Regions from separate parts of the Cupriavidus sp. SS-3 genome, predicted to be linked through region 1. Evidence: predicted binding sites of a transcription regulator. Region 1 holds the regulator's gene; each other region holds the start of a gene.
The links. Region 1 encodes FNR, which switches genes on or off when oxygen is low (the NO sensors DNR and NnrR bind a similar motif). Its sites were predicted from a motif close to TTGATNNNNATCAA; they were not measured.
Positions count from the first base shown of each region.

Region 2: the regulator FNR is predicted to act here: its motif matches at 1,671-1,684, upstream of U9J39_RS06055 (fatty acid desaturase).
Region 3: the regulator FNR is predicted to act here: its motif matches at 2,083-2,096, upstream of U9J39_RS00405 (OmpW/AlkL family protein).

Region 1 is NZ_JAYLVT010000004.1:300,243-303,516, forward strand. Features, by position in the region: gene U9J39_RS09195 (sulfite exporter TauE/SafE family protein) at 175-933, opposite strand; gene fnr (fumarate/nitrate reduction transcriptional regulator Fnr) at 1,011-1,736, shown strand; gene U9J39_RS09205 (hypothetical protein) at 1,791-2,036, opposite strand; gene U9J39_RS09210 (FixH family protein) at 2,033-2,242, opposite strand; gene ccoG (cytochrome c oxidase accessory protein CcoG) at 2,286-3,274, opposite strand, start outside.
Region 2 is NZ_JAYLVT010000003.1:32,231-35,504, forward strand. Features, by position in the region: gene U9J39_RS06050 (TMEM165/GDT1 family protein) at 1-86, opposite strand, end outside; yybP-ykoY riboswitch at 114-350, opposite strand; gene U9J39_RS06055 (fatty acid desaturase) at 400-1,572, opposite strand; gene guaD (guanine deaminase) at 1,763-3,085, opposite strand; gene U9J39_RS06065 (adenosine deaminase) at 3,162-3,274, opposite strand, start outside.
Region 3 is NZ_JAYLVT010000001.1:95,726-98,999, reverse strand. Features, by position in the region: gene U9J39_RS00410 (AMP nucleosidase) at 1-1,303, shown strand, start outside; gene U9J39_RS00405 (OmpW/AlkL family protein) at 1,381-2,022, opposite strand; gene leuA (2-isopropylmalate synthase) at 2,366-3,274, opposite strand, start outside.

The DNA.
Region 1 (3,274 bases):
CGAGCGCACCTTCGGATAGGAAGACCGCCAGGCGCTGATCGCCGCTGCTTACCGCAGCCTGTCTGACTCCGCGCGATACCGCAATGCTGGCGATTGTATGGCATTCCCGGCTCCGCCTGCAACCATCATCCTGCTTGCGCGGGGTGCCGGCGCCGCAGGATGCCGCATGGGGCATCAAAACACCAGGCAAAAGCCCTGTTCCGCCAGCGAATGTGGCAGCAGCACCGCTCGCGCAATGCCAAGCCCGCCGAACGCCATCACGGCAAGGCCCGCGCCCAGGCGCACGCCCGGTCGCCGCGACCACAGTCTCAGATAGCCGGACAGCCCGGACAGCACCAGCAGGTTCGGCAGCGTGCCAAGCCCGAACACGCCCATCACCAGCGCGCCCGAGCCGGCATTGCCCGCCAGCAGCGCCAGCGTCAGCGCACCGTAGACCATGCCGCACGGCACCAGCCCCCAGGCCAGGCCCACGCCATAACGCCGGGCCAGCCCGCCGCGCGCCCGCACGAAGGCCGGCAACGCGCCGGCGACGCCGCCGAGCCGCCCGGCCACCGCAGCGCCGGCACGCGCCGCCAGCCGCTCCAGCCAGTTCACGGTAAAGGTACTGCCGCGCAGCAGGCGCCAGCCCGACCACAGCAGCATCAGGCTGCCGGCGCCGAACAGCCAGCGCTGCACTGGCAGGTAGTCCTGCTTCCAGGCGGTGGCGCCCGCGGCGCCCAGCGCCGCCCCGAGCAGCATATAGGTGGTAATCCTGCCAAAGTGCATCAACAGTAACTCGCCGAGCCATGCAGTGCGGCTGCGCACCAGGCTGACCGGCGCTGCCTTGCCGCGCCGCTGCTCCACGGCCAGCGCCACGCCGCCGCACATGGCGGCGCAGTGCACGCCGCCCAGCAGAGCGAGCAGGAAAACGCTGATCAATACTCCAAATGTCAATTCTGTCTCCCTGCCGGATCACATCGCACGGTAAAATGCCCATATCGTGCCCCGCTGCCATTTCTAGCAGGTTCCAATTGCTCACTTCCATCCCCATTACCGAGATGTCGCCCCGCTGCTCCACCTGTGCGATGGGACAGCTGTGCCTCCCGGTTGGCATGTCGCAGCAAGACCTTGCCAAGATCGACACGCTGGTGCAGGAACGCATCCGCGTGCACAAGGGGGAAACCCTTTACCGCATGGGTGACCCGCTCACCGCGGTCTACGCCATCCGCTTCGGTACGCTCAAGACGCATGTCACCACCGAAGACGGACGCTCGCAGATTACCGGGTTCCACCTGCCCGGTGAAATCGTCGGCCTCGACGGCCTGGGCGAGATGCAGCATGCATCCGATGCGACCGCACTCGAAGATACCGAGGTATGCGTGGTCCGCATGAACGATCTGCAGACGCTGTCCGCCGACCTGCCTTCGCTGCAACAGCAGTTCCTGCGCCTGATGGGCAAGGAAATCACGCACGACCAGCTGATGCTGGTCACGCTCGGCTCGATGCGCGCCGAGGAACGCCTCGCCGCCTTCCTGATCAACCTGTCGGAACGGCTGTCGGCGCGCGGTTATTCGGCGTCCGAGTTCGTGATGCGCATGAGCCGCGAAGAGATCGGCAGCTACCTCGGGCTGAAACTCGAGACCGTGAGTCGCCTGTTCTCGCGCTTTGCCGAGGCCGGGCTGATCCAGATCCGCCAACGGCATGTCAAGCTGATCGACATCGACGGCATCAAGCAACTCTACAGCCGTAGCTGCTGAGCCACCGCGGCGTTGCCGCGCCGCCTGCGGCGCCGGCAACGCGATAGTCCTTCCCTATTCCAGTTCGTCCGTATCCGCCAGCCGCGTCGGCATGGTGCACAGCGTCAGCCCGCTGGACAACGCGCAGAACACCCACGCCAGCAGGAAGCCGACGGTATAGACCGACTCGCGCGACGATTCGATCGGATGGCCGAAGAATTTGAGGTCGCCCGGATCGACGACGGAAAAAACCGTCGCCGTCGCCAGACCCGCCATCAGGAAGCCCGGCCACAGCACCCACATCAGCCAGCGCAACCTCATGGCTGCCTCGCTGCCGCGGACTTGGGCGCCACCGCTTCCACCTTCTCGACCACCAGGCCATGCCGCGCCGCGCCCTGCACCGGCAGGTCGGGGTGTGCCGACGCCAGCCAGATCGTCACGCCGCACGCCACCATGGCCACCAGCGGACCGGCCATCAGCAGCCATGGCCACGGTTCCTTCCACCACGGATTGCCTTGCTGACTCATCTTGCCCCCTTCGTCCTGGCGACTACGTGTGAGTCGCCTAGCTTCACAAATCGCGCGGCACGATAAAACTGGTGGATTGCCGAATTTCAGCATGCCCCTGCTCCGTGCCTTCGCTCGTTACTGTTACGTTGATCTTGTGCGTGCCTTGCCTGGCGGCCTCTATCGGCACGCGGATGCGGATCGGCAGCAGCCGGTTGGAGGTTGGCGCCAGCGATTCGGCCTGCTTGTCGTATTCGACCGTCAGGTCCTTCAGTTCATCGCTGTCGGCACGCACGCGGATCTGCATCGGCGCCTCGGTGGTGTTGATCAGTTGCAGCCGATAGACGTTCTCGATCCAGCGCCCTTCCACCTCCCGGCCCAGCGCACCGCGATCGCGGATGATGTCGACCTTCAGCGGCGTGCGCAGCATGATCGACGCCATGAACCCCGCCAGCAGCGCCACCCAGATCACCGAGTAGATGATGACGCGCGGACGCAGCAGGCGCTTGCGCGATGCCGCAGCGGACAGGCCCTTGCGCATTGCGTTTTCCGAGGTGTACCGGATCAGCCCGCGCGGGTAGTCCATCTTGTCCATGACCTGGTTGCAGGCGTCGATGCAGGCGCCGCAGCCGATGCACTCGTACTGCAGGCCATCGCGGATGTCGATGCCGGTCGGGCACACCTGCACGCAGATGCTGCAGTTGACGCAATCGCCAAGCCCGGCCTGGTGATGGTCGGTCTTGCGCGAGCGGCTGCCGCGCGGCTCGCCGCGGCCGACGTCATAGGTCACGACAAAGGTGTCGCGGTCCACCATCACGCTCTGGAAACGCGCGTAGGGGCACATGTACTTGCATACTTGCTCGCGCATGAAGCCTGCGTTGCCCCACGTGGCGAACGCGTAGAACAGCATCCAGAATGCCTGCCAGGGGCCCAGCGTCAGCGCCAGTACCTCGCCGCCCAGTTCGCGGATCGGCGCAAAGTAGCCGATGAACGTGAAACCGGTCCACAGTGCGATCAGCACCCACAGGAAATGCTTGGTTGCCTTGATGCGGA
Region 2 (3,274 bases), on a different contig from region 1:
GCGGCCAGCACCAGCGACAGCAATTGCGTCTTGTCGCCCATTTCTGCGAGAGCGACGATGCCTGTGGAGACGAGGAAGGCTTCCATATTGGTCTTGTGGGGTAACCGGGCCGCAATGCATCGCGAGATGCCAATGACGCAACCCTTTCCCGGCCCGGCCAGAAAGGGATGGTCATCGGTCTCGCCAGGCATGGACGCTGCCTGGGCCGGTTTGGCCAGGCGGGTCCGGAGCTGCGCACGCCATAACCGCAAGCGGTCAAGTCTGTTGACGTACGCCCCTGTCCCCCGGAGTCCGCATTGCGCGGCGCGGTGAGAGCAGGGCGGCTACTCCCCAATGGAAGCGGCGATTATAACCGCGACGGCGGTGGATCGTCCACCGCCGTCGCGGCCGGCAAGGCGATCAGGCCGGTACCGGCGCGTTCTCGCTGGTCTGGCGGCCGCGGAAATCGGTCCAGCACAGCGCCTTGAAGTCATAGAGCTTGCAGCGGCGCGCCGTGTCGAAATACCAGCGCCACGAGAAGTTCTCGATGATGATGCGGCCCGGCAGCGCATGCTCCAGCAGCGCCTGCGCGCGCTTGAGGCGGTACAGCGGCACGCTCATGTCGACGTGGTGCGCGGTGTGTTCCATGATGTGGTGCAGCGCCGCGCCGATGCCATGGCGAAAGCGCAGGTGCACGGTGGTCGAGACGAACGGCTGGGCCCTGGCCCACATCGCCTTGGTGTCGTACCAGGCGACGCTGGTGTGGGTATGGTGCACGTACAGCACGAAGCCGACGGTTACGTTCCACACCAGGAAGGGCAGCACGAAGCCGGCGCCGACCAGCATCCAGACGGACTGCTGCGTGGCCAGCGCCAGGCCGACCAGCGCGCCGATCCAGGCCAGCCCGAACGCCGCCACGAGCACGCAGTCGCCGGTGAAGATCGACCGGCGCGTGGCCATCTGGCGCTTGCTGGGGAAGAACAGCTTGCACCACCAGATCTCGATCAGGTAATACAGGCCCGGACCGAAGCCGGTGCGGTAGATGCGCTCCATCACGCGGCGCCAGCGCGGCAGCGCGTTGAATTCGTCGAGCGAATACGGCGCCCAGACGAAGTCGAAGCCCTTCAGGTTGGTGTAGCCGTGATGGACCACGTTATGGCCGACTTCCCACAGGCTGTACGGCGTCAGCGACGGCAGGAAGGTCAGCCGGCCCAGCCACTTGTTCAGCCCGCGGCGCGGAGTCAGGCTCTGGTGGCAGGCATCGTGGCCGATGATAAACAGGCGCGCGATCACCAGGCCGGCCAGCACGCCCAGCGCCAGCTTGGCGGCCCAGTGCGGCGCCACTACCACGCCGGCCAGCACGGCGCCGAACAGCAGGTAATCGAAGGCGAACAGCATCAGTGCGCGCGGCGTGCTGCGCTGGCCCAGCGGGATCAGCCAGCCGCGGATGATCTTGCGCGATGGCAGCGGCGCGTCCGGCGCGATCGGTTCAGGCAGCGGAGCCGGGTGCGGGGCATGGGCGCGCGCGCCGGGATGCGCCTGGGCGTGCCCGGGGGCGGGCTCGACGGATTGAGCGGATTGATATGCGGTCATGCAGAACCTTCTGATTGCGGTCGATCGGTATTGGTGCGCGGCAAGGCAGAGTGGCCGCGGCGGAACCGCAAGGTTAGAAGGCTTTGTCGAAGACAGTCTTGACGGTCGTCAAGCCGGTGGGACGGCGGAAGCGGTAAAGGGCGGGCCCGCCGCGGGCGCGGCGGGCAACGGGATGCTGCCGTGTGGCGGATCAGGCTGCCGGGACGCTGGCCACCTCGCCCATCACGTAGACGCTGTCGATCGCGCGGTCGTCGCCCAGCATGGCGAAGGCAAACAGCTCCTCTTCCAGCGTTTCCGAGCGGTTGCTGCGGCGTGCGATCAGCGGCGTGGCCTTGGGGTCGAGCACGATGAAGTCGGCCTCGCAGCCCTCGCTGAAGCTGCCGACGCGGCCGGTCCAGCCCAGCGCCTCGGCCGCGGCGCGGGTGGCGAGGTAGAACATGCGCAGCGCGGTCAGGTAGTAGCCGCCCATGCGTGCCACCTTGTGCGCGGCGTTCATGGTGCGGAACATCGAGAACGAGGTGCCGCCCCCGACGTCGGTGGCCAGCGTCACGTTCAGGCGGTTGGCATCGGACTGGTGGAAGTCATAGAAGCCGCTGCCAAGGAACAGGTTGGAAGTCGGGCAGTGCGCCACCGCGGCGCCGCTGTCGGCCAGCCGGCGGCGGTCGTCCTGGTCCAGGTAGATGGCATGGCCGTACATCGCGCCGGGACGCAGCAGGCCATAGCGGTCGTAGACGTCCAGGTAGCTGCGCGCGTCCGGGAACAGCTCGGCCACCCATTTGACCTCGTCACGGTTCTCCGCCACGTGGGTCTGGATAAACGCGTCCGGATAGGCGCGCGCGAGTTCGCCGCAGGCGGCCAGCTGCGCCTCGGTCGAGGTCGGCGCGAAGCGCGGCGTGATCGCGTACGACAGCCGGCCCTTGTTATGCCAACGCGACAGCAGGTCGGCGGAATCCCGGGCGCCGCTTTCGGCGGTGTCGCGCAGGAATTCGGGGCAGTTGCGGTCCATCATCACCTTGCCGGTGACCATGCGCAGGTTGCGCGCCTCGCTTTCGGCGAAGAGGGCGTCGGCCGAGGCCTTGTGCACCGTGCTCCAGACCACCGCGCTGGTGGTGCCGTTGCGCAGCAGTTCCTCGGTAAAGAAACCGGCCACGCCGCGCGCGTAGTCGGGATCGGCGAAGCGGCGCTCTTCGGGGAAGGTGTAGGTGTCGAGCCAGTGCAGCAGGCCCGGCGACGGCGACGCGATCATGTCGGTCTGCGGGTAGTGCACGTGGGTGTCGATAAAGCCGGGCACGATCAGCTTGCCGCGGTGGTCGATGACCTCGGCGCCGGCCGGGATGCGCGCGGCCAGCTGGGCGTAGTCGCCGGCGGCGGCGATGCGCCCGTCGGTGACGATCAGCACCCCGTCGTCCCAATACTGATACGCGTCCTCATGGAATTGCGGGTCGCGCAGGAAATGCAGCACGCGGCCGCGGATGGCGCGGGTACGGGAGTCAGTGGTGGGGTGGGTCGTCATGGTTTGTCTCTCGGGGCCGGCCCGCGCGGCACCGCATGGTGCAAGCAGCAGGCCGGGCTATTGGCATGCGCCGTGCTCAGGCCGCGGGGGCCGTCGCGGGCGGGGACTTGGGCGGAGCGGACCAGAAGTGGTCGACTTCCGCCAGGAACTCGGCCTTCTGCATGGCAGGCAGGAAGGCCGCTTCAAAAC
Region 3 (3,274 bases), on a different contig from region 1:
GGGCATCTCGGTCAACATCGAGACCATGGTCACCGACAGCCGCCCCTCCTGGGGCACGGTGGCGTACCCCGGCGTCTACGGCACCACGGTGACGCGCCCCGACCTGCTGGCCGACTACTACCGCGACCAGATCGAGCGCCTGATGCGCTATCACCGCGTGCCGGTGGTGGTGGGCCTGAGCCGGCGCCCGATCCCGCTGCCGTTCGTGATCGAGGCCTCGACCACCGACATCAGCTACACCCAGGCGCGCGAACTGGAGGCCTCGTTCGTGCTGCCGGAGCTGAACCGCATCGATGACGGCATTGCCAACGGCACCTACGAGCCGGTGCCGGGCGAAGCCTGGCCGCTGTCGCTGTTCCCCGCCGAGCGCGTGGACCTGGCGCTGCAGCGGCTCTACCACTACACCGGCACGGCGCCGCAGCACTTCCAGCGCTTCGTGCTGTTCACCAACTACCAGCGCTATGTCGACGAGTTCGTCGCGCTTGGGCGCGCGCTGATGGGTAATGGCAACGGCAATGGCGATGGCGGCGGCTACACGCGCTTTGTCGAGCCTGGCGACGTGGTGCAGGACCTGGGCGCGCCCGAACCCGACGACGCCACGCGCCCGCGCGTGCTGCCGCAGATGCCGGCCTACCACCTGGTGCGCGGCGACAAGCTGGGCGTGACGCTGGTCAATATCGGCGTGGGGCCGTCCAACGCCAAGACCATGACCGACCACCTCGCCGTGCTGCGCCCGCATTGCTGGCTGATGGTGGGCCACTGCGGCGGCCTGCGCCGCTCGCAGCAGCTCGGCGACTATGTGCTGGCGCACGCCTATGTGCGCGACGACCACGTGCTCGACCACGACCTGCCGCCGTGGGTGCCGGTGCCGCCGATCGCCGAGATCCAGGTGGCGCTGCAGGAAGCCGTGGCGCGCGTGACCGGGCTGTCCGGCAACGAGATGAAGACGCGCATGCGCACCGGCACGGTGGTATCGACCGACGACCGCAACTGGGAGCTTAAGTCCAAGTCGCTGTATGCGCGCTTCAACCAGTCGCGCGCGATCGCCATCGACATGGAAAGCGCGGCGGTGGCCGCCAACGGGTTCCGCCTGCGCGTGCCGTATGGCACCCTGCTGTGCGTATCGGACAAGCCGCTGCATGGCGAACTCAAGCTGCGCGGCATGGCCAACGCGTTCTATCGCCAGCGCGTCAGCCAGCACATGACCATCGGCCTGGAAGCGATCCGCATCCTGCGCGAGAACGGCGTGGAGCAGTTGCATTCGCGCAAGCTGCGCAGCTTTGATGAGCCGGCGTTCAGGTAGCGGTCCGCTGCGCGCGCTCATGAAATGCAAAAGGCCGGCGCCCCTTCGACGCCGGCCTTTTTTGTCGCGCGGCAGGATCAGAATCGATACCCCACCCCGACGCTGAACAGCCACGGATCCAGGCTTACCTTGGAGACCTTGACGTCCCCCGCCTTCACATCGCTCTTCAGCCAGATCTTCTTGATGTCGGCGTTGAGGAACCAGTTCCTGGTCAGCTTGTAGTCCATGCCGATCTGCAGCGCCGGGCCCACGCTCCAGCTATCGAGCTGCAGCGAGTTGTTGGCGATGTTCTCGCCCCAGATGTGGGTGAAGTTCAGGCCCGCGCCGATATACGGGCGGAAGGTGCCGTTGGGAATGAGGTGGTACTGCATCAGCAGCGTCGGCGGCAGGTGCTTGAAGGTGCCGATCTTGTTGCCGTCAAGGTAGACGTTCTGCTTCTGCGGCACCGTCAGCACCAGTTCGGCGGCAAAGTTCGGCGTGAAGAAGTAGGTGACGTCGAGTTCGGGGATCCACTTGTTGTTGACCGTGATGCGGTCCGAACGGCCGACGCCGCCGACGGGATCGGAGCTGTGGGCCATGTCGAGGTAGGTGCCGCGCAGCCGCACCATCCAGTTGCCCTGGGCGTCGTCCGCGGCGGCCGCGGGCGTGGCGAAGGCGCCGAGCATGGCGCAGGCGGCGAGGGCCGAACAGGTGGCGGTGCGAAGAGACAGTGTTTTCATGGGTCTGCTTGGTTTGTTATCAAGGCGCGCCCAGTGTGGCGGAGCGGGGCGGCGGTGGCCTTGACACAAAACAAGCGGAACCAAATGGAGCGCACGGCGTCGTGATGGCGCGACAACGCGGCCATCACCGATGCATCCTCGGACATCGCTTCTAACCACATGCGAAATGATTCGTAGCGCGGGCCGATGCTGCCGCTTACGCTGTGCGAAAGATCCGAGCGCGCGCAACGCGTGTCCGGATCCGCACCAGGCATGTCGTGGGCGTCCGCAAGGGCGTCTTTCCGGGTGTGCCCCGTGGGGGCGGGGCACACCGGTTTTCTTGCCAAACGCTACACCTCAGGCATCAGGCCGCGGCGGCGCTGGCCGCGTGAGCGCCGCCGGCAAAGCCCGCCTGCAGGTGCCGGTTCACACCCGACAGCACTGCACGCAATGAAGCCGTGACGAGGTTGGCGTCGATGCCCGCGCCGAACCCGGTCGGCGAATCGCCCACACGGACTTCGACATAGCACGCTGCGCTCGCGTCGGCGCCTGCGTTCATCGCATGCTCGTGGTAGTCCATCACGCGTACCGGCAGGTCCAGCGCATCGATGAAGGCGTCGATCGGGCCGTTGCCGCTGCCGCGCACGCTGCAGGGCTGGCCGTCGCGCTCCATCTGCACCGTGATCACGGTACTGTCGCTTGCCAGCTGGTGCGAGACATAGCGCAGCGGCGCCTCGCGCGCCAGGTACTCGCGCTCGAACAGGCCATACAGGTCGTCCGCGCTCGCTTCCAGCCCGCTGTCGTCGGTCATGGCCTGCACCGCGCGGCTGAACTCGATTTGCAGCCGGCGCGGCAGGTAGAGGCCATGCACCTGTTCCAGCAGGTACGCCATGCCGCCCTTGCCCGACTGGCTGTTGACGCGGATCACCGCGTCGTAGCTGCGGCCCAGGTCGGCCGGGTCGATCGGCAGGTAGGGCACTTCCCAGATGGCGTCCGGCTGCTGCTGCGCAAAGCCCTTGCGGATCGCATCCTGGTGCGACCCCGAAAACGCGGTGAACACCAGATCGCCTACGTACGGATGGCGCGGGTGCACCGGCAGTTGGTTGCAGTGCTCCACGCACTGGCGCACCGCGTCGATGTCGGAGAAGTCGAGGTGCGGCGCCACGCCTTGCGTATAGAGGTTCAGCGCCAGCGTCACCAGGTCGACGTTGCCGGTGCGCTCGCCATTGCCGAACAGGCAGCCCTCGACGCGGTCGGCGCCCGCCATCAAAGC